One region of the Paenarthrobacter sp. CC6 genome, then DNA from elsewhere that is predicted to be linked to it. Evidence: riboswitches for the same ligand, from Rfam matches in the RefSeq annotation. Region 1 holds a riboswitch; each other region holds the start of a gene.
The links. A riboswitch is a leader RNA that binds a small molecule or an ion and turns the genes downstream of it on or off. The one in region 1 is predicted to bind cyclic di-AMP.
Positions count from the first base shown of each region.

Region 2: it holds a riboswitch for cyclic di-AMP, as region 1 does, so the genes downstream of both, PV760_RS21190 (NlpC/P60 family protein) here and PV760_RS17815 (M23 family metallopeptidase) in region 1, are expected to answer to the same signal.
Region 3: it holds a riboswitch for cyclic di-AMP, as region 1 does, so the genes downstream of both, PV760_RS20985 (hypothetical protein) here and PV760_RS17815 (M23 family metallopeptidase) in region 1, are expected to answer to the same signal.
Region 4: it holds a riboswitch for cyclic di-AMP, as region 1 does, so the genes downstream of both, PV760_RS12550 (aggregation-promoting factor C-terminal-like domain-containing protein) here and PV760_RS17815 (M23 family metallopeptidase) in region 1, are expected to answer to the same signal.

Region 1 is NZ_JARDAN010000020.1:61,234-66,462, reverse strand. It holds gene PV760_RS17830 (MFS transporter) at 1-273, shown strand, start outside; gene serC (phosphoserine transaminase) at 366-1,496, opposite strand; gene PV760_RS17820 (iron-dependent transcriptional repressor DtxR) at 1,799-2,494, shown strand; cyclic di-AMP (ydaO/yuaA leader) riboswitch at 2,690-2,930, shown strand; gene PV760_RS17815 (M23 family metallopeptidase) at 2,935-3,771, shown strand; cyclic di-AMP (ydaO/yuaA leader) riboswitch at 3,917-4,078, shown strand; gene PV760_RS17810 (C40 family peptidase) at 4,140-4,814, shown strand; gene PV760_RS17805 (NlpC/P60 family protein) at 4,909-5,229, shown strand, end outside.
Region 2 is NZ_JARDAN010000036.1:3,211-8,439, forward strand. It holds gene PV760_RS21170 (hypothetical protein) at 1-63, opposite strand, end outside; gene hutG (formimidoylglutamase) at 124-1,071, opposite strand; gene PV760_RS21180 (NCS2 family permease) at 1,145-2,587, opposite strand; gene PV760_RS21185 (copper resistance CopC family protein) at 2,702-3,334, shown strand; cyclic di-AMP (ydaO/yuaA leader) riboswitch at 3,509-3,676, shown strand; gene PV760_RS21190 (NlpC/P60 family protein) at 3,680-4,471, shown strand; gene PV760_RS21195 (NAD(P)/FAD-dependent oxidoreductase) at 4,576-5,229, opposite strand, start outside.
Region 3 is NZ_JARDAN010000034.1:23,154-28,382, forward strand. It holds gene PV760_RS20965 (alpha/beta fold hydrolase) at 1-29, shown strand, start outside; gene PV760_RS20970 (DUF6480 family protein) at 163-426, shown strand; gene PV760_RS20975 (ATP-dependent DNA ligase) at 442-1,506, opposite strand; gene PV760_RS20980 (hypothetical protein) at 1,553-1,783, shown strand; cyclic di-AMP (ydaO/yuaA leader) riboswitch at 1,912-2,062, shown strand; gene PV760_RS20985 (hypothetical protein) at 2,078-3,244, shown strand; gene PV760_RS20990 (PucR family transcriptional regulator) at 3,493-4,707, opposite strand; gene ald (alanine dehydrogenase) at 4,916-5,229, shown strand, end outside.
Region 4 is NZ_JARDAN010000010.1:147,472-152,700, reverse strand. It holds gene PV760_RS12565 (winged helix-turn-helix domain-containing protein) at 1-302, opposite strand, end outside; gene PV760_RS12560 (response regulator transcription factor) at 964-1,704, shown strand; gene PV760_RS12555 (sensor histidine kinase) at 1,708-3,207, shown strand; cyclic di-AMP (ydaO/yuaA leader) riboswitch at 3,340-3,501, shown strand; gene PV760_RS12550 (aggregation-promoting factor C-terminal-like domain-containing protein) at 3,507-4,364, shown strand; gene PV760_RS12545 (glycosyltransferase) at 4,537-5,229, shown strand, end outside.

The sequences.
Region 1 (5,229 bases):
CTCTATATGGCTATTTTCATGGGCGGCACACCTATTGGCGCTCCGCTGGTGGGCTGGGTGGCCAATGTGGGCGGCCCCCGCTGGGCTGTCGGCGTCGCGGCCGTAGCCGGCGTCAGCACCGCCGTCGTGGGTTTGGTGTGGATCATCAGGGCCAAGCAGCTGCGCCTCCGCTTCGATCGCAGGGCCCGCGGCCTGCGGCATTTCCGGGTGGAGTCGCTGCTGTCCGGTCCGGTTACTGAGGATGGCGACGGCGGCCCTGGGCCGGTCCGCTAAGGCGCCTTGGGGGATTTAAACGTGGGGGATTTAAACGGGGGAGCCGCCCGGGCATGACCCAGGCGGCTCCGGTCGATCCTTTTTTGGGGGAGCTACTTCTTCAGTTCGCCCACCACGTAGTCGATGCTGGCGAGCAGGGCCGAGACGTCGTCCGGTTCAATGGCTACGAACGTGGCGATGCGCAGCTGGTTGCGGCCAAGCTTGCGATACGGCTCGGTGTCCACCACGCCGTTGGCCCGCAGGACCTTGGCGATGGCGGCGGCGTCAATCGAATCGTCGAAGTCGATCGTGGCGATGACGTTGGAGCGGTCTTCGGCGTTGGCGACAAACGGCGTCGCGTACTCGGAAGCTTCTGCCCATGAGTAGATGCGGTTGGCCGAATCTGCCGTGCGCTTGCTGGCGAAGTCCAGGCCGCCGTTGCTGTTCAGCCACTGCACCTGGGCATCCAGCGTTACCAGGGTGGAGAGCGACGGCGTGTTGTACGTCTGGTTCAGCTTGGAGTTGTCGATGGCTGTCTGGAGGTCCAGGAAGTCAGGGATCCAGCGGCCACTGGCTTTGATGCGGGCGGCCCGCTCCAACGCGGCGGGGGAGAAAAGACCGAGCCACAGGCCGCCGTCGGAGGCGAAGTTTTTCTGCGGCGCGAAGTAATAGACGTCCGACTCCGAGACGTCGACGTCCAGGCCGCCGGCGGCGGAGGTCGCGTCCACCAGGACCAGCGAACCTTCGTCGGCTCCCTGGACCCGCTTTACGGGAGCCGCGACGCCGGTGGAGGTTTCGTTCTGCGGCCACGCGTACACGTCAACGCCGGCTTCTGCCTGAGCGGCAGGACGGGTGCCGGGTTCGGATTTGATGATGGAGGACGCATCCAGGAAAGGTGCCTTGTTGGTGGCGGCGGCAAACTTGGAACCGAACTCGCCGAAGGAGAGGTGCTGGGCCTTCTTGTCCACCAGGCCGAACGCGGCGACGTCCCAGAACGCGGTGGAACCACCGACGCCGAGGACAACCTCGTAGCCGTCGGGGGCGCGGAAGAACTGGCTCAGGCCCTCCCGGACGGAACCCACCAGGTTCTTGACGGGAGCCTGCCGGTGGGAGGTGCCCAGGATGGTGGTGGCAGCGGCAGACAGGGCCTCGAGCTGTTCCGGGCGGACCTTGGACGGTCCAGCGCCGAAGCGTCCGTCTTTCGGCAGGAGGTCGGCGGGTATGGTGATGCTGTTGTCGCTCACGTGTGGCTCCAAAGGGTATCGGCTCAAGATGGGTCGTGGCAGGTGGCGTCAGCTGCCCCTTCGACACCCCAATTCTGCCTGACATGGCCCGCGCGCAGGAACCTGCCCCTGTCATAGTCCGCCACGTGGAACGCGGACGAACAAGATGCGACCGCAATGGGTCCGGAATTATCCGGAGTAATTCCAAATAAGCTAGGCTGGGGGTTGGCGTTCAAAGGGTGGCGGTGGCACCGCCCACCCCGGTATGGGACGCGGTACGGTGGAGATTACGCAAGAACTGCGTTCGAGGAGAGCTGAGCTGGATGACGGATCTGATCGATACCACTGAGATGTATCTTCGGACCATTTTGGAGCTTGAAGAAGAAAACATCGTGGCTCTCAGGGCCCGCATAGCCGAACGCCTGCGGCACTCCGGCCCCACGGTCTCCCAGACCATCGGCCGGATGGAGCGCGATGGCCTGGTGATTGTGTCCAACGACCGCCACCTGGAGCTGACCGAAGTCGGACGCAAGCGGGCCACCGAAGTCATGCGGAAGCACCGCCTGGCGGAGCGGCTCCTGGCCGATGTCATCGGACTCGACTGGGCGTACGTGCATGATGAAGCCTGCCGCTGGGAGCATGTGATGAGTGAGCGCGTGGAGCGCCGGCTCTATGAACTGCTTGAGCATCCCACCGAGTCACCTTACGGAAATCCGATTCCGGGACTGGAAGCACTGGGAGGCATGGCCGGAACACAGTTCCCCCGGATCGACGTGAACCTCCTGCAGGCCATGGACGGCTACGCCTCCGACTCCCGGGTGGTCGTCACGCGGCTGGCCGAGCCCATCCAGGTGGAGCCGGAACTGCTCACCCAGTTGGATGAGGGCGGAATCCGGCCCGGGGCGCCGGTCTCCCTCGAGCGCGTGGGCGAGTACATCTCCGTCCGGGTGCCCGGCATCGAAGGAGCCTTGGAGCTCCCGCCTGAAGTTGCAGCGCACGTCTTCGTGTCCCTCAACTGACAGCCTTCCGGTCCGACAACCCTCCCGGCAGTGTCAAACCTCACTTTGAGGGGCTTTGGCGCGCGTGTGACCTGCGGTTTTTCGAAATTGATGATAAGGGCCCGCCGCCGCAGGCGTCTTTCTGTTGATAACGAATTTATTACCAAGGGCCTTAATCCCCTATAGTTATCTACTAGCGCTGATACCAAAGCGTTACCTGATCCGGAGCCGAGCTCTGCCAGCGGATCGGGTGAACCATCACCACTGGCAGAGGCGGGGGAACCACAAGCGGCTGTCTAAAGAAGCAGCCTTGGGGTGAAGTCCGCAGCAGAAGTGCCCATTGATGCAAGTCCCTCCTTGGATACCTGTGTGCCGTGAGCGCTTCGTGCGGACCGGGTCTTTGAACTCTCTGACCCGAATCCGACAGCTAACTTCGCAGGCTTTTCAGAGAGGAACAGAGTTTGACATCGCAGAACGTCAGGGGCCGCCGCCGTGCGTCCGGCCCCGCTACTGAGCTGCGGCCAGCCCGCGTCGTAACGGAGATCCGGCCCCGCGACACCGAACGCCAGGTGCGCCGCCGTAAGAGCCCGTTGCGCCAGGTTGCCGACTTCGCCGCAGCAAGTGGCGTCGGGCAGAAGGCCGGAGTTGCGCTTGCCGCCACCGGACTTGCCCTGACTGTCGGCCTGCCGGCCACCAGCCCCGTCATGGCCACCTCGGAATCGGGACAGTCCGAATCTGCCCTGGCCGTTGGCGGCACTGTGGGAAGCCAGCCCGAGGTTTCCGCGGCAGCATCAGCCAAAATCGACTTCAGCCGCGCAGCTGTAGCCACCGCTGCGGACCCTGACGGAAAACTGAAGCAACTGCTCAGCGCCCAGTCGGCCGGCAGCATCCAGCGTGCTTCTTCCGTGGGCACCCTGGGCAGCCCCCTCGACACGCTCACCACCGCTTCCCCCTTCGGTTACCGCGTCAGCCCCCTCACGGGCGGCACCGGCGACTTCCACCGCGGCCAGGACTTCGTGGCCCAATGCGGAACTGCCGTGCATGCAGCTGCAGCAGGCAAAGTTACTTTTGCCGGGTGGCACGAGTACGGCGGAGGCAACCGCGTGGTTGTGGATCACGGCAACGGCCTGGAGACCACGTACAACCACCTGTCGTCCTTCAACGTCCAGGTGGGCCAGACGGTCAACCGCGGGGACACCGTAGCCCTGAGCGGCACCACAGGCGCCTCCACCGGCTGCCACCTCCACTTCGAAGTACAGGTCAACGGCGAGGTCGTTGACCCCATGGGCTGGCTCTAAGCCAGTTGATGGTGCTCTCTCGCATTGATGACAGGCCTCGTGACCTGAATGTGACATTCGCTTTCAATTGTTATAACCTTCAGAGCGCATCGGCTTTTTAGGGGGCCGGTGCACTTGAGTGGATTGCCTAGCTCTGCCACCACTCGAGGTCCGTTCGCAAAATCGTCTGGCAGGGGCGGGGGAACCACTTCTGGTCTTCGAATGAAGGCCTTGGGGTTAAGTCGCAAAGTTTCCCAGTGAAGCAGCGCGGCCGGATGACTCCCATCCGAATCCGACAGCTCACCTCGCAGGCATTGGGAGAGGCTACCTACGTGTCATCACGCACTACCCCTGCGCGCCATCGCGCTGAATCGGTTCGTTCGAACCCGTTGAACACTCTTTCGAAGGCTGTTTCCTCGAACGCCGGTACCGTTGGCCGCCAGGCCGCCGTGCTGGCAGCAGCCTCAGGCCTCGTCCTTACTGTCGGGTTGCCGGCTCACGCCGCTGACACCGACGTCTCCACCTCGGAAGTCTCCAGCACCCAGCAGCTGGCTGCCACCGCAGTGGTCACTGCAGAGCCAACAGCCACCGTCTCCTTCGAGAGCCCCGTCGTGGCCACCAAGGAAGCCCCCAAGGTTGTCCAGCGTGCGGCCCTGGTCACAGAGCGCACGGCGGATGAAGCCACTGCAGTCACTGCCCAGTCCTCCGAAGCCAAGGAGTCCGCCTCCAGCGCGGCAGCATCCGGGCTCGCAGCGATTGCCTACACAGGAATCGGCTCGCCTTACGTATGGGGCGGCACTACTCCGAGCGGCTGGGACTGCTCCGGCTTCACCCAGTGGGTCTACGCCCAGGCCGGCATCAGCATCCCCCGCGTCAACGCCTGGACGGCCATGAAGCCCACCAGCGCACCCCAGCCCGGTGACCTGGTCATGCAGAACGGCGGTGCGCACGTAGGCATCTACGTCGGCAACGGCATGATGATCAGTGCTTTGAACCCGGGCCAGGGAACCCTGCTGCACTCCGTGGCCTCCACCGGCACATCTTCGTTCTTCACCCTCCGCTAGAAACAACCCGATTCGGGGCCGGCTGACGTACCCCTGCCAGCTGACCCACTACCCACAGGTACCCCAACTGCCTGCGGATACGAAAGAGAAAACAATGACCAGTGCACACAAAGTTGCACGGCACCGCGCTGAGGCCCCCAAGACCAGCTCGCTTGCCGTCATCGCAAAGGCCGTCACCGTCAACGCCGGTGGCGTCGGCCGCCAGGCAGCAGTCATCGCCGCAGCTTCAGGCTTGGTGCTGACCAGCGGTATCGCTGCCAATGCTGCTGAGACGAATGTCGACCGCGAATCGACGTCGACCTCCGCCCTCGATGTCCAGTCTGTTGCCCAGGCCACCATCGCTGCGGACTCCACGGTTGCCATCTCTTACGAGCGTCCCGTGGTCACCACCGTGGAAGCTCCGGCTCCCGTGGTT
Region 2 (5,229 bases), on a different contig from region 1:
CAGGCCGACGGCCAGCAGCCCGGAGACCCAGGCCCACTTGTCCTGCACAGGAACTGCGCGCATCGCCATCCTTCCCTCCACACAGGCTAAGCGGCGAAGGCCGGAGGGAAAAGGGGCGGGCGACTATCCCAGGAGCGTGTTCACCAAACGTGCTGCAACTTTCGCAGTCCGGGAATCAACGTCGAATTCCGGATTCAGTTCGGCGACATCAACGTGCAGCAACTTCCCGCTGGCGGCAACCTGCCGGCAAACCGCGCTGATCACGGGCAGCGGGACGCCATAGGCCGCAGGAGCGCTCACCCCGGGTGCCACCGAGGCCGGCATTACGTCGAGGTCGATCGTGAGGTACAGGACATCCACGCCAGCCAGGAAATCCGCTACAAAAACCTCCACGGCTTCCGGTGAGCATTGCTCGTCCAGCAGATACTTCACGCCCAGGCGTTGCGCCGTGTCAAAAAGGGTCCGGGTATTGTTCGGCTCGGAAATTCCGACGACGGCGTACTGCAGTTCGCGCCCGGCGGCGGCCTCCGCCCGGGCCATCTGAAGGAACGGCGTGCCCGAGCTCGGTGTGGGCTCATCCCTCAGGTCAAAGTGGGCATCAAGGTTCAGCACACCCAGCCGCTTGCCCTGGACCACGTCCGAGCCGGCGACGCCCAAGTAGCTGGCAAACGCGGTCTCGTGGCCTCCGCCCAGCACCACGGTGAGGTTACCGGCGTCGAGCAATCCCGAGATGGCATGGCCGGCGCGCTCCTGGCCCGCCTCCAGCGAGTCGCCCTCCACAACCACATCGCCGGCGTCGAACACGTCCCGTTCCAGGTGGTAAGCCAGCGGTCCCAGTGCCGAACGGATGGCGGCCGGCGCCGCGGCGGCACCCGTGCGGCCCTTGTTGCGTCGAACGCCGGCGTCACTGCAGAACCCAAGCACGACGGCGGGACGCGAGGCGGTGCTGGCCGCTGCGGGCGTGTGCGGGGTGACGGCCTGCCACCAGCGGCGGTGCGCAACGCCGTCGCCGTCGAAACGGCCGATCCACGGGGCGGGGCTGACATCTACAGTTACGGCGCGTGTTTCCATGCTTTAAGCAGACCGGACCCGGACTGCCAATACCAGCAGTTCCGGGTCCGGGGTGTCTGAAATACCGGAATGCCTACTTGACGCCCAGGAGTTCCTCAACGGTTCCGATGCCGAAGAAGAGCAGGAACGCAGCGGCCACAGCCCACATCAAGGGGTGGACTTCGCGGGCGCGGCCCTGGAAGGTGCGGATCAGCACGAACGAGATGAACCCGGCACCCAGGCCGTTGGCGATGGAGTACGTGAACGGCATCAAGGCGATGGTCAGGAACGCGGGAATCCCGACTCCCCAGTCCTGCCAGTCGATCTTCCCCACCTGGGACACCATCATGAAGCCCACAACCACCAGCGCGGGGGCCACGGCTTCGAATGGCACCAGGTTGATCAGCGGTGTGAAGAACATGGCAATGAGGAAGAGAACGCCGGTCACGATCGAGGCCAGGCCGGTGCGGGCACCCTCGCCGATGCCCGCGCCGGATTCAACGAAGATCTGGTTGGAGGAAACCGAGGCCCCGCCGCCGACGATGGCACCAAGGGCGTCCACCTGCAGCACGCGGTCCACGTTCGGGATGTTGCCGTCCTTGTCCACGGTTCCGGCCTCATTGGCCAGGCCCACCATGGTGCCCATGGCGTCGAAGAAGATGCTCAGCAGGATCACGAACGCCAGCAGCGCCGCGGCGATGAAGCCGAGGTGTTCGAAGGCCCCGAAGGGGTTGGCCTTGCCGATCAGGGAGAGGTCCGGAGCGCCCCACTCCGACAAAGTGGGGGCCACCAGGGACCAGCCACGGGGGTTGACGTTCTTGCCATCGAAGCTGGGGCCGATGTGGAGGGTGAATTCGAGGATCGCAGCCAGAGCGGTGGAGACCACGATGCCGATCAGGATGGCGCCTCGGACCTTGCGGACCACCAGGGCGATGGTCAGGATCAAACCGACGGCAAACACCAGAGTGGGCCAGCCCATGAGCTTCCCGTCAACACCGAGGCCCAGCGGAACAGTCGTGCCCGCAGCGTCCGGGATGCGCCGGACGAAACCGGCGTTCACCAGGCCGATCAGGGCAATGAACAAGCCGATGCCCACCACGATCGCCGTCTTCAACGCCTCCGGCACAGCCTTGAAAACCGCGGTGCGGAAGCCGGTGAGCACAAGGATGAGCATCGTGACACCGGAGAGGACAACAAGGCCCATCATGTCGGGCCAGGTCAGCTGCGGGTGCGAGGCCACGGTAACCGCGACGAACGCATTCACGCCCAGCCCGGTAGCCACAGCGAAGGGGTGCTTGGCCCAGGCGCCCATGAGGATGGTCAGGATGCCGGCGACGAACGCCGTGGTGGCTGCGACCGCGGTGAAGCCCAGGGAAGCTCCGCTGGAGTCTGCCCCCGAGAGGATCAGCGGGTTCAGCACAACGATGTAGCTCATGGCGAAGAATGTCGCGAAGCCGCCACGGATTTCCCTTGAGTACGTGGAGCCACGTTCGGAAATCTTGAAATAGCGGTCCACTGCAGAACCTTGTTTAAGCATGAAGGTCTCCGGGTATTGGGGGGAGTGTGCTCTCAAATCCTATGCCGTTGAATGTGGGAGCTTCGGACCATTCCCCTAGTCTGTAAGGAAGCCAACACTAGGAGAAACCGCCCCATGCGTACCATCCGCCCGCTTCTGGCCGCCGTCGTCGCCGCCCTTGCCTTCGCGTCTGCCCTGCTGTTTTCCGCGGCTCCGGCGTCCGCGCACGACGTCGCGGAATCCACAGCGCCGGCGAACGGTGCAACCGTGGCTGAAGTGCCGGCGTCGGTCTCCATTACGTTCAACAACCGGCCTCTGGCCATCGGATCGGGCGTCTCCGTAACCTCCGGCGGCGAGAACTGGGCAGACGGGCCGGTCGAGATCATCGACAGCCAGGCCGTGCAGAAGCTCCGGGCCGGCGCGCCGGCGGGGGAGTACACGGTGGTGTGGCGCGTTGTCAGCTCCGATTCGCACCCCATCGAGGGCACCTTCAAGTTCACGGCCACAGCGGGAAGCACGACGGCGGCAAGCGGCTCGGCCGCCCCCTCGGCGTCCGCTTCGGCCACCTCGGGAACGGTGCCGTCCGCGGGTACGGCGCCTCCGGGAACAGCCAGCAGTTCGCCCGCCGCAGATGCGTCCCAGCCGTTCCCCTGGAGCATTGTTGTCATTGCGGTTGTTGCGGTTGCGCTCGTGATCTTCCTTGCCGTTACAGCCCGCAGGAAACTTGCCGGCTCGGATGACGAAAACCGCCCGGAAGCCGCGGAATAGCGGGCTTTTCTACGTAGCTGCGAATATCTCGGTTCGGTTACCGCGACACGCCAAAGCCGCAGTCCTCGTTACTTAAATGTGACTTCGACGGGATCATCGCGTACGGTAGTACCTGTGCCTGTTCCACGTAGCGGGCACTTCCGGCCTGATTGCCTAGCTCTGCCGCAGTCCGGAATCCGTTCGCAGACAAACCTACGGCAGAGACGGGGAACCCATTTTGGGCCGCTTTCGAGCGTGCCTTGGGGTGAAGTCACGAAGCTTCCGCTGAACAGCGGGGGATAGTGGCCGGGTGACTCCCATCCGAATCCGACAGCTAACCTCGCAGGCATCGGGAGAGGCTCTTTCATGTCTTCACGCATTCTTCGCGGCCGTCGTAAGGCGGACAGCGTACGTCCTAATCCGTTCATCTCCATCTCCAAGGCAGTTGCCAGCAACGCTTCCGGCGCTGGCCGCCAGGCAGCTGTTATCGCAGCAGCTTCCGGACTCGTTCTGACCGGCTCTGTCGCTGCACACGCTGCAGAGGCTCCGGTCCAGCGCGATGCCAGCCCCGCCACGGTCGCCGAGACCGCTTCCGAGGCCCCCACCAAGGTTGTTACCGCTCTTTCTACGGCTACCGTCAACTTCGAGCGTCCGGCTGTTGCTTCCGTTGCAGCTCCGGTCATCGAAAAGCCGGCTCCTGTAGTTGAAGCCCCCGCTGCCAAGCCGGCTGCCGTTACCGCTGCCGCAGCTGCGGCTCCCGTAGCTGCCCAGGCTGCAGTTGCAGCTCCGGCCGCTGTTGCACCTGCTGCTGCTCCTGTAGCTGCTGCTCCCGCTGCCGGTGGCGTCAACGCTGCCATGGTTGCCTCGGCTTACGCCCAGATCGGCATCATGCAGGACTGCACCGCCATGGTTGAGCGGGCCCTCGGTTCCGCCGGCATTCCGGTTGGCGACCTCGCTCCCATGCAGTTCATGAACTACGGCAAGGTTGTCAGCGACCCGCAGCCGGGCGACATGATCGTCCAGTCCGGCCACGTCGCCATCTACATCGGCAACGGCCAGGCAATCAGCGGTGGCATCAACGGCAACCAGACGGGCATCCACCCGATCAGCTGGTTGACCGCTACTGGTCCCATCACGTACGTACGCGCTGGCGCATAAGCCTCACGCTTCAACGCAGAGGCCGGTGTCTCCGAAGCTCATCTTCGAGGACACCGGCCTTTGGCGTTTAAAATTCGTGTTGCGGCTGCCGTGAATGATGCCGGCTAGGCGATGGCGATGCCCGGGCCGCCCGGGAGCGCCACTTTGGTGGAGATTGCCTGGCCCACTGCCTTGGCTTGCCGCAGGACTTCCTTGGGGCTGGGCGTAATGAGCTCGCCCACGCCCACCAGGTGCATCCCCACTGCCCGCATCGCGGAGACCAGGTTCTGCCCGACGGCGATTCCAAGTTCGGCCAGCATGCGGCGCAGCTGGCTCTGGGCGCAGCGTGTGACCACAATATGGTCTGCCAGGAGAATCCCGTTGGCGGTGTGGACTGCCCACTGGCGCGGGGCGGATTCGAGGGGGCCAGAGGCATGGAGACCGCTCCGGGTCATGCTTGCGGCGAGCCCGTACCCGATGTGCTGGGTTGGGTCCGCGCCCAGGAAATCCAGGCGGACGGCCCTGGTGGTGCTGCGTACGTCCAGATGGTGGCTGGCCGCGTAATTGCGTAAGTGGCGGAGGATTTCGTTGCGTTCCTGGATGGACGCGGGATCGGTGACCTCGCAGCGTTGAAGCATGCCTGTGTGGACCGCCGGGCCGGTGGCTGACAGGGCACCGAAACCATCCACCACTATGGAGCCCACGCCGTAGCGGCTGAGTTCACTGGCAACTGCCAGGCCGGACAAGCCGGTTCCTATGACCACGGTGGTTGTGCGTTC
Region 3 (5,229 bases), on a different contig from region 1:
TCGTCAACGCCACCACCCGGCACCGCTGAGCAAGCAGGACGCCGAGGCGCAGGGAGCCGCACCGGCACGGGCACCTCTACGGACGGCCTTGTTGGCGCGGCCCGTCCCGGATAGGCTGGCGGAGCAAGCTAATTAGTAAGCTTACTTACGAAAGGGCTCACCATGACCAGCTATGACCCGGAAGACGATCCCCGGACCTTCGGCGTGAGCGGCGCCAGTGGACCCATCGACACTACCGCCGACGCGGACAGCATCCACGAAGATCCCGACATGCGCCAGGACGAGGACGACGACCCCGCTTCCTCGGCCAATCCCGACCCCCTGGATGGAAACGTCACAGGCCTCGAGCCAGGCGGCGGCGTGCCCCCGGGAGAAACCCCGCCCGCCGAAGGCAGCATGAGCAGCGACCAGGGGCACGAGGAGTAGTTCCCCGCCGGGCCACTACGGCAGGCTCAGGATCTCCCCAAGGTCGTACTCCGCAGGCTCTTCCAGCTGCGAGTACGTGCAACTTTCAGGAGTCCGGTCCGGCCGCCACCGACGGAACTGCGTCGTGTGGCGGAACCGGTCACCCTCCATGTAGTCGTAGGCCACCTCGATCACCAGTTCGGGGCGCAGCGGCACAAAGGAGAAGTCCTTTCCGGCGCTCCACCTGCTCTGCGCCCCGGGCATCCGTGACCCCCCGGGCGAATCGTCCTGCTTGGCCCACTCGCCCCACGGATGGTCGCCGAGCTCCACTTGATAGGGCTCAAGCTCCGCCACCAACGCCTCCCGCTTTGCCATGGGGAATGACGCCACGACGCCGACGTGATGAAGCCGGCCGGAGTCGTCGTAGAGCCCCAGGAGCATCGACCCCACAACTTTCGCGGTCTTGTGCCAACGGAACCCGGCCACCACGCAATCGGCTGTCCGCTCATGCTTCGTCTTGAACATCACCCGCTTGTTCGGCTGGTAGGTGCCGTCGAGCGGTTTCGACAGCACGCCGTCGAGGCCTGCTCCCTCAAGCTGCACGAACCATTCCTTGGCGCGCCCCAGGTCCGTCACCGCAGGCGTTACGTACACAGGAGGCCGGGCGTCGGCGAGGGCTTTCTCCAAGGCCGCGCGCCGCTCGGCGAAGGGCCGGCCGGTCAGATCCTCGTCGCCGAGGGCAAGCAGGTCGAACGCCACCAGGGACGCCGGCGTCTTCTCCGCAAGCATCCGAACCCGGCTGTCCGCGGGATGGATTCGCTGCTGCAGCACCTCGAACTCAAGCCTGTTGCCCTGGATCAGGATGATCTCGCCGTCCACAACGCACTTGTCCGGAAGGTTCTTCTTCAGCGCTTCCACCAGCTCCGGGAAGTAGCGGGTCATGGGCTTCTCGTTGCGGCTGCCCAGGACGATGTCGTCCCCGTCCTTGAAGACGATGGTCCGGAATCCGTCCCATTTGGGCTCGTAATGCCCAACGTCGGGGATGTTCGGGACGGACTTGGCGAGCATGGGCGAAACGGGCGGCATCACTGGTAGGTCCATAGCTCATGTCTACCGGCCAGTACGTGCCCAAGGCTAGTGTTGGCGGATGGACATCTTGGCCGTGTTGGCAGCAGTGCTCGGAGTTCCCGCGCTCATGGGCGCGCTTTGGTACTGGATTGCGCGGGAGAACAAGCGCGGCGTCCGGCGGGCCGCAGCAGGCGGCATGCTGGGGATCGCAGACGAAGTCTTCCGCCCTGCCACACATCAAGCCCACCAGGTCCGGAAAATCGAACACGAAATCCCCGCCCCCGCACCGGCCCCGAAGCCTAAGCGGTAGCACCCTCCCGCGGGGGCAGAACTACCGCCCGTTACATTAATGTGACTTTACTTTCCGCCTCCTGTACGGTCGTAGGGCGACCCGATCTCCGCTGGGCCGCTTCTGGATTGACGCCGGGCTCTGCCGCAATCCAGGATCCGCCAGACCCGCGGCAGAGACGGGGGACCCACAGTTTCCCGGGCTTGTTTTCTCCGCAAGCCCTTGGGGTGAAGCCGCCACGCGCGGCCGGACGGCCTCGTCCGAACCCGACAGCTAACCTCGCAGGCGTTGAGAGGCACAACCATGTCCCCAACCATGGATAACCCACGCCGCGCGCAACTCGAGCGCGAGCGCACCAAGCCAACCGGACGCCGTCGGGCCCAACCCAGCGGATCCCCGGAACCAGCCACGACGGCGATCCCCACCGTAACGGCACCCACTCCGGCATCACCCGCTACGGCTGCGCCCACCACGCGGGCTGCGGCCCGGGCCGCTGAGCGTGAGCGTGCGGCAAGGGCTGTGATCGCCCCTGCCGAGCCGAAGGCAGCCCCTGCGCTTCCGGAGCCGGCAACCGCAGGCCCGGAGCCGGCAACCGCAGCGATTCCGGTAGTCGAAGCCGCGCGGGCCGCAGCTCCGGCATCCACCACACCAGGGCCTCCCACGTCAGCCATTCCCGTGGTTGCCGCACGCAAGGCAGCCACCCGCGGGGAAGCCGGAGCCGAAGCGGCTGCCCCGGCCCCGGCGGCATCCCGCAAGACACCTCCGCCGGTGACGGCATCAACCCTCGGCACCACCTCCTCATTTGGCCGCGAACCCCAAGCTGTTCTGCGGAAAGCCGCGTCGGTGAAGCACATGAGCCAGCGCATGGCAGTGGTTGCCGGAGCACTGGGCCTGGTACTGACTGCGGGAACCGTCGGGCAGGCACTGGAGCTTCCGTTCTTCGGTCAGGAAAGTCCGGCCCAGGAAGCCAGCGGCGGCCAGAGTGGCGAGGACCGCCAACCGGGCTCGGCAGCCCCTGCGCCCCGGGCTTCCTACACCACAGCGTCCTCCCCGTCGTCGTCGGGTCAATCGTCATCCGAAGCAGGCCAACCGGCCACGGTACCGGAGGCACCTGCGGCGGTTTCGCCGTCGTCGGTTCCTTCACCGCACGTCTCACTGGCAGACCCCGTCTGGGTCCCTTCTGCGTCCGCCCCGGCAGTCGCAGCGCCGTCCCCCGTAGCCGGCACTCCGGCTCCGACCCAACCTGCGCCGGCGCCCGGCGACGTGCCCTCGGACACGATCACGACGCCGCCGGCAACACCGACGCCCACCACGACGCCGACGCCGACCACCACTCCCACGCCGACCCCGACGCCAACACCGACGGGAACGCAAACGGCAAAGCCCCGGCCCACCGGCAAGCCCACCGCAGGCACGTCGCCTCAGCCGCAGGCGTCCACCTTGGAATCGCTCCTTGACGCCGCACAGAAGGCACTGCAGTGAGCACGCGGTTGCCCCGCACCAACGTGCACGCCGGCTGGCACGGGCGGTACTGCAGCAGCAGCCGCACGGCAACGTTCCGGCACCGTTTGGGCCGCTGGAGTTGCCAGCGGCTGAGGCGCTCCTGACGCGTTCCCCCGTGAACGGCCAGGCAAGCGCATTGGCATCAGACAAGGCAGGTACCCGCGCGGGTACCTGCCTTATCTGTTTCTTACGCTGAGTCTTGCCGGTGCTTAGATCCGCGGTCCGGCTCAGATCCGCGGCCTGCCGGCCCAGCGCCGCGCCTTCAAGGCAGCATGCAATTCAAGCCGGATGGCACCGTTCAAGGGATCAGCACCGATGAGCTGGCGGATGCGTCCGAGCCTGTTGTAGATGCTGCTCCTGTGGAGGTGAAGTTTCGCCGCGACATCCTGCACGGCACTGTCGTTGTCGTAGAGAAGCTCCAGGACCGGCAGGAGCTCGCCGTTTTTGTCCTGGTCCTCAAGCGTCCGGAAATGCACCGAGCCGGTATCGTCCCAGCCGCCCGGTGCCAGCAGGCGGTCAAAGAGCTGGTACACGCCCACGGAACGGCTGTCCACCAGTTCCCCGAGCTGCGCATCCACGGCCGCCGCCTGCGCAGCAACCTTGGACTGCCGGTACGCCCCCGCGAGCTGCCTGATCACCTGGAAGGGTTCGCTGATCCCCAGGATGACGCGGTCCACGGTCCGGCCGGCACGCTTGGCGAGCTCAAGCTGGTAATGGACCAGGACCTGCGCGTGGTCTGCCCGTCCTCCGGATTCCCGGAACAGGACCACCGAGTGGGTTTCCGTGCCCGCGCTGAACAAAGCCGCGTTCACGCCGATAGTGGACTGCAGCGCGGCTGAGCGGTGCGTGAGGGTTGCCGCGATGGGATCGACGTCGGACCGGGCACCTTCGGCGTCAAGGATCGTCACCAGTTGCCACGGGCCGCGGCCTTGGATCTCCTTCCACCCCGCAACGGCCGCCACGGCGTTCGATTCGCCGCCACAGGCCGAGAGGAACTCCTGCTCACGCCTGCGCCGGAACTCGGACTCGGCCGTGTTCGAGTCCAGGAGCAAGCCCGCCAACAGGTCCAGTTCGTCCCGAACGCCGGGCAACTGGGCGAGGATCGCCGTCGCGCTTTGCTCCTCAAGGTCCTGTTGCACCCACAAGTACCCCACACGGAAACCGCGGACCAACAAGGGGACACAGACGCGGCCGAGCATCCCGAGTTCGTCGTTGGCGGGCACCACCACGGGGCGCACGGCGGTGGAGATACCGTGCGAGAGCTGCCAGGCGCTGACGTCGCTGGGGACGCGCTTGCTGAGCAGGAAATTCACCCGGACGCGGTCTGCGTGGGATTGGTTGGAACTGTAGGCGAGAAGAACGCCGTCGAGGTCCTCCAAGGACAGTCCGCGGCCGAGCTTCAGTGCTACGCGTTCAACGATCTGTTCCACGTCTTGCTGCATCCGGAAAGCGTACCAACAGCAGGCGACACCTGACGCCTTGGTGCTCGACAAATGTCGAGCTTGACGGCAGGAGTTCCTTGAATTTCCGGGGTTTTGCTCCCGGGCCGATCGGGAATCCATGTCGCCTGCCTCACAGCCGGATTTATTCTGGAATCACAGCCCGCAGCAAATATTCGGCCGAACAGGCCGCTAACGATGGAGCCAGCAAATGATCATCGGCGTCCCCAAAGAAATCAAGAACAACGAGTTCCGCGTAGCCATCACGGCCGCCGGCGTCCACGAGTTCCGCACCCACGGACACACCGTTCTGGTTGAGCGCGGCGCAGGCCTCGGCTCGGGCATCACCGACGAGGAATACTCGATCGCCGGCGCCGAAATCGTCAACGAAGCCGATGACGTGTGGGGCCGCGCGGACATGGTCATGAAGGTCAAGGAACCCATCGCCGCGGAGTACCACCGCTTCCGCAAGGGCCTGATCCTCTTCACCTACCTGCACCTCGCCGCAGAACCCGAGCTCACCGC
Region 4 (5,229 bases), on a different contig from region 1:
ATGTAGAGCACGAAACCGCGGGCCACGTTGTCGTTGGCGACGGGGCGCAGCCTGTCCGACTGGGCGATCACCGGCGTGGGCGCAGTCATGGGTGCCGGCTCGGCGGCAGGTACTGCACGCAACTGGCCGTAGGAGTTGGGGTTGTAGCCCTGCGGCACGTACCCGGGAGCCTGCTGGCCGGCGCCTTGCTGGGCGGGAGCGTAGCCGGGGCGGTTGCCAAAACCGGGGCGGAGCCCTGCGTTCGACGCGGCCTTGTTGGCGTTACGGACGGAGATGTGGACGTATCCAGATGCAACTGACATGGAGTGCTTACCTCAAAAGTGAATAGCCGTCATCGCGGCTTCGAATGCTGAATGTCCCCGCAATGAGTTTGGGGAGGGGCGCCCAACGCTGGGCTAGGGGGCGAATGCCTGAAACTTCTTGGGGTGGAAAGTTAGGCTTGCATTCGACAACAGCGGTCATCATGGCCAGCGGGTGTGCTGGACCAGGTTGCTGCGGCTGCAGGTGCTGTTGAGTTCTTGTTCACATTGGAAGTGTGCAACGTAACAATGGCAACACGCAAGTAACAAAGCGCCGAACCGTCCACATTTTGAGACGTAGAGGTCTATTGTGCTGCAAATCACAATTCCGTGGACCCCTAAAATGAACGCCATTTCATTCGTTGCGAGGAAGAAATATTAGCCTTCCAGTGAATTTTCTTCGGCTGATCGGGCATGATTCGCACTCTCGTGTTCGCGATCGCAGCTGATTCGGAATCTCACGTTCTGAAACACTCGTTGTCCAATCGTCGGCCGGCAACTTCTCGAATTTTTTGTCCGGAATCTGGTAGAGACGGCGAAATCGTCCCCCGTTTCAGGACCAAGTGCCACCCCGGCCTGGGTCCCACCTCGCTAGTGTTGAGTTCACAGCGTCTTCACAGGACCGGCAAAGCGCTGGCAAACCAGCAGAACAGAGAGTTGTCCCATGGCCTCCTCGCACTCCATGACCAACAACCTTCCCCAGCTCACCCATCCTGACGGGTCCCCCATCCGTGCACTGGTCGTGGACGACGAACCCAGCCTTGCCGAACTCATGAGCATGGGTCTCCGCATGGCCGGCTGGTCCGTAGCTGTGGCCGCAGACGGTCCCGGGGCGGTGAAGCTTGCCAAAGAATTCCGACCCGACGTGCTGGTGCTCGATGTCATGCTGCCCGGTTTCGACGGCGTCGAGGTCCTCAACCGCATCCGTGCTTTCGCCCCGGAAGTTCCCGCCCTGTTCCTCACCGCAAAAGACGCCGTCCAGGACCGCATTGTGGGCCTGGCGGCCGGCGGCGATGACTACGTCACCAAACCTTTCAGCATGGAAGAAGTCCTCCTCCGCCTCCACCGGCTGGTCCAGCGTTCCGGCGTTGCCGCCATGGACACCGCCGAACTGGTGGTGGGAGACCTGACCCTGAACGTGGATACCCGCGAGGTGACCAGGGCCGGCGAGGACATCACCCTCACCGCCACGCAGTTCGAACTCCTGCGCTACCTCATGGAAAATCCCAAGCGCGTCGTCAGCAAGGCCCAGATCCTGGACCGCGTCTGGGACTACGACTTTGGCGGCCAGGCCAACATCGTGGAGCTCTACATTTCATATCTCCGCAAGAAGATCGAGGCGAACCACCCACCCATGATCCACACCATCCGTGGTGCCGGCTACGTCATCAAACCCGCGGACTAGGCATTGGGCACCCTTTCAGGAGTTGCCAGGAGCTCCCGGCGCAGCTGGCTCAATCCCTCCACCTGGCATTTGCGCACCCGCCTGGTGCTGGTAGCCATGGCCTTGCTGGTAGCAATCTGCAGCGCCGTCGGAATCGTCAGCTACGCCTCCATGGACGCGGTGTTCAACAAGCAACTGGACCAACAGCTTCAACAGGCCTCCAGCCGCGCGAACGAGTTCGGTAGGCCGCCGTCGAGCTTTCCGAACGCACCGTCCGGGAGGCCGGATCCGCTGGAGGCCCGCGGCCAGGCCGCCGGGACGCTGAACGCCCGGATCGACGGATCAACTGTTCGGAGTTCAGGCCTGATCGACGCCCAGGGCAAGAGGGTCTCCCTTTCGGACGCTGACGAGCAGGTACTTCTGACACTCCCCCGGGACAGCCGCCCTGTGGACCGTTCCCTGTCCAACGGCGACTACCGTCTGGTGGCCGTGACAACAAACTACGACGACGTGATCGTGACGGGTCTGCCGCTGGCGGACAAGCAGACCGCCGAGGCGTCCCTGGTCTGGACCATGGTGCTGGTATCGCTGGGCGGTCTGGTGGTGATCGGCCTGGTTGGCACGGTGATTATCCGGCGAACCATGCGGCCGCTTGAGCAGCTCTCCGAAGTCGCCACCAAGGTTTCACGCCTCCCTCTCGACGCCGGCGAGGTGGCACTTGCGGTGCGGGTCCCGGCGTCGGCTTCCCATCCCGGCACTGAAGTAGGGAGCGTCGGCTACGCCCTGAATCAGATGCTGAACAACGTATCCAGCGCACTGGAAGCCCGGCAGGAAAGCGAAACCAAGGTGCGGCAGTTCGTAGCGGACGCCTCCCATGAACTGCGTACCCCGCTAACCGCCATCCGCGGCTACACCGAGTTGCTGCGGATGACCGAAAACTTCACGGACGACGGCAGGAAGTCGCTGGCCAGGGTCCAAAGCCAGTCCGAGCGCATGACCACGCTGGTGGAGGACCTCCTGTTGCTTGCACGGCTGGATGAAGGCCAACCGGTCAAGGTCACCGATGTGGACCTGACCCAGCTTGTGGTTGAGACAGTGAGCGACGAGAAGGTCATGGCCCCGGACCACATTTGGCAGCTCTCGTTGCCTGATGAACCCATCACCGTCCGCGGCGATGCCACGCAGCTCCACCAGGTGCTGGCCAATCTGCTCTCGAACGCCAGGAAGCACACAGATCCCGGAACTACGGTTGTCACCGGCGTGATGCTCTCGGCCGACGGCAGTGCAGTGGTGACCGTGACGGACAACGGGCCCGGCATTCCGGACGATTTCCAAGGCCGGATCTTCTCCCGCTTTGCCCGGGCCGACGCAGCGCGGTCGGGGTCGGAAGGAACGTCAGGCCTGGGCCTTTCGATCGTGGAATCCATAGTTGAAGCGCATGGCGGAAGCGTCGAAGTGACCTCCCGTCCGGGTCGTACTGAATTCGCCGTGAGGCTTCCAACCGTGAGCGGCGGACAACTGTAACGATCCCGGCAAGGCGACTCACCGTCGTCGTGATCTCTGTTACCTAAATGTGACTTCTGCAGAAACCTCCTGTACCGTCGAAAGGGTGGGTCGCCCCAACTGGCCCACATCCGGGATGCGCCGAGCTCTGCCACTTCCCGGAGTCCGTACTTTCTCCGAGGCAGAGACGGGGGACCCAGAGTCTCCGGGCCCAGGCATTTATTGCCGGCCCTTGGGGTGAAGCCGCAGCGTGATGCGCGGCCGGATGACCTCATCCGAACCCGACAGCTAACTCCGCAGGCGCTGAGAGGTAATCACACATGTCTGAATTTAACGATCAGACGCGCCCTTCCGCGCGTCACCGCGACCATAACGACAACCCGTCGACCAAGTCGCAGTCAGTCCTCAAGAAGGCAGCCCGTGACGGCAAGTCCGGTGCACGCATGTCCGTAGTAGCCGGCGTTATCGCCGCTGCACTGGGCGTTGCATCGCTCGGAACCGCCGCCAACGCAGCTCTTACTCTCCCTGAGGCAAGCCGCGTGGCCGAAGCCCGGACCGCCGCCGAGGCCAGCAACAACAAGGCCGCTGAGGAAGCCGCAGCAGCCAAGAAGGCCGCAGCTGAGAAGGCTGCCGCCGACAAGGCCGCAGCTGACAAAGCCGCCGCCGAAAAGGCCGCAGCTGACAAGGCTGCCGCCGATAAAGCCGCTGCAGATCAGGCGGCCGCCGCGCAAGCAGCAGCCGACCAGGCCGCCGCAGAAAAGGCTGCCGCCGAAAAGGCCGCCGCTGACGCTGCCGCAAAGCAGGCAGCCGACGCCGCTGCTGCCGCCGCCGCAGAAGCCGCAGCCGCCGCAGCTGCTCCCAAGGCTGTGGATGACCCCGCTGCTGCCAAGGCCTACGCAGCCAGCATTCTTGGCAGCTACGGCTGGAGCGCCGCCGAAATGACTGCCCTGAACACGCTGTGGGAGAAGGAATCCAACTGGAAGACCACTGCCACCAACGCCTCCAGCGGCGCCTACGGCATTGTCCAGTCCCTTCCGGCCGGCAAGATGGCTTCTGCCGGCGCTGACTGGCAGACCAACTACCAGACCCAGATCAAGTGGGGCCTGAACTACATCAAGGAACGCTACGGATCCCCGTCAGCTGCCCTGGCCTTCCACTTGGCCAACAACTGGTACTAAGCCAAGCTGTTTGATTGCCGCCCCGGCTTCCGCCGTTTGCCTCAGTTCTTACTGGAGCGGATGGCGGGAACCGGGGCGGCTTCTTTCGTTTTCACAGGTGCTTGCCGGGGCTCACAGTAGTGTCACAGCTTCCGCCTAAAGCGTTCATAATCTGATCCTTCATTCTGGATCCATGACCATCACGGATCCAGGGACCGTAGTCCACCACCCGCAGGACCCGGGCGCGGGCGTCCCCGCCCGGGTTCCTGTCCTGGACCTCACCGTGCCCGTCTGCAACGAGGAAGCGCGGCTCGAGGCGAACCTCCGCCGGTTGCACGGCCACCTCATGGAGTCACTGCCGCACGCGTTCCGGATCACTGTTGCCGACAACGCCAGTACGGACGGTACGCTTCGGATAGCCGAGCGCCTGGCCCGGGAACTGCCCGAACTTCTCGTCGTCCGTTTCCAGGACAGAGGCCGTGGGAACGCGCTCCGCCAGGTCTGGCAAAACTCGCCGTCGCCCATTCTGGCCTACATGGAAGCCGAGCTGCCGGCCGACCTTTCCGCCTTGGCACCCTTGCTGGCCCCGCTGCTCTCCGGGCACTCGGATGTCGCTGTCGGCACCCGGCTGTCACCGGCCTCGCACACGAACCTGAGCCCGCAGCGGCAGATCATTTCCCGCAGCTACAACGCCCTGCTGCGGACCCTCATGGGCGCCCACGTCTCCGATGCCCAGTGCGCTTTCAAAGCCATCCGGGCCGACGCAGCACGCAAGCTCCTCCCCTACATCAAAGACGACCGCTGGTTCTTTGACACTGAACTCATGATCGACGCCGAGCTCTGCGGTTTGCGCGTCCACGAGGTCCCCGTGGACTGGACTGACGAT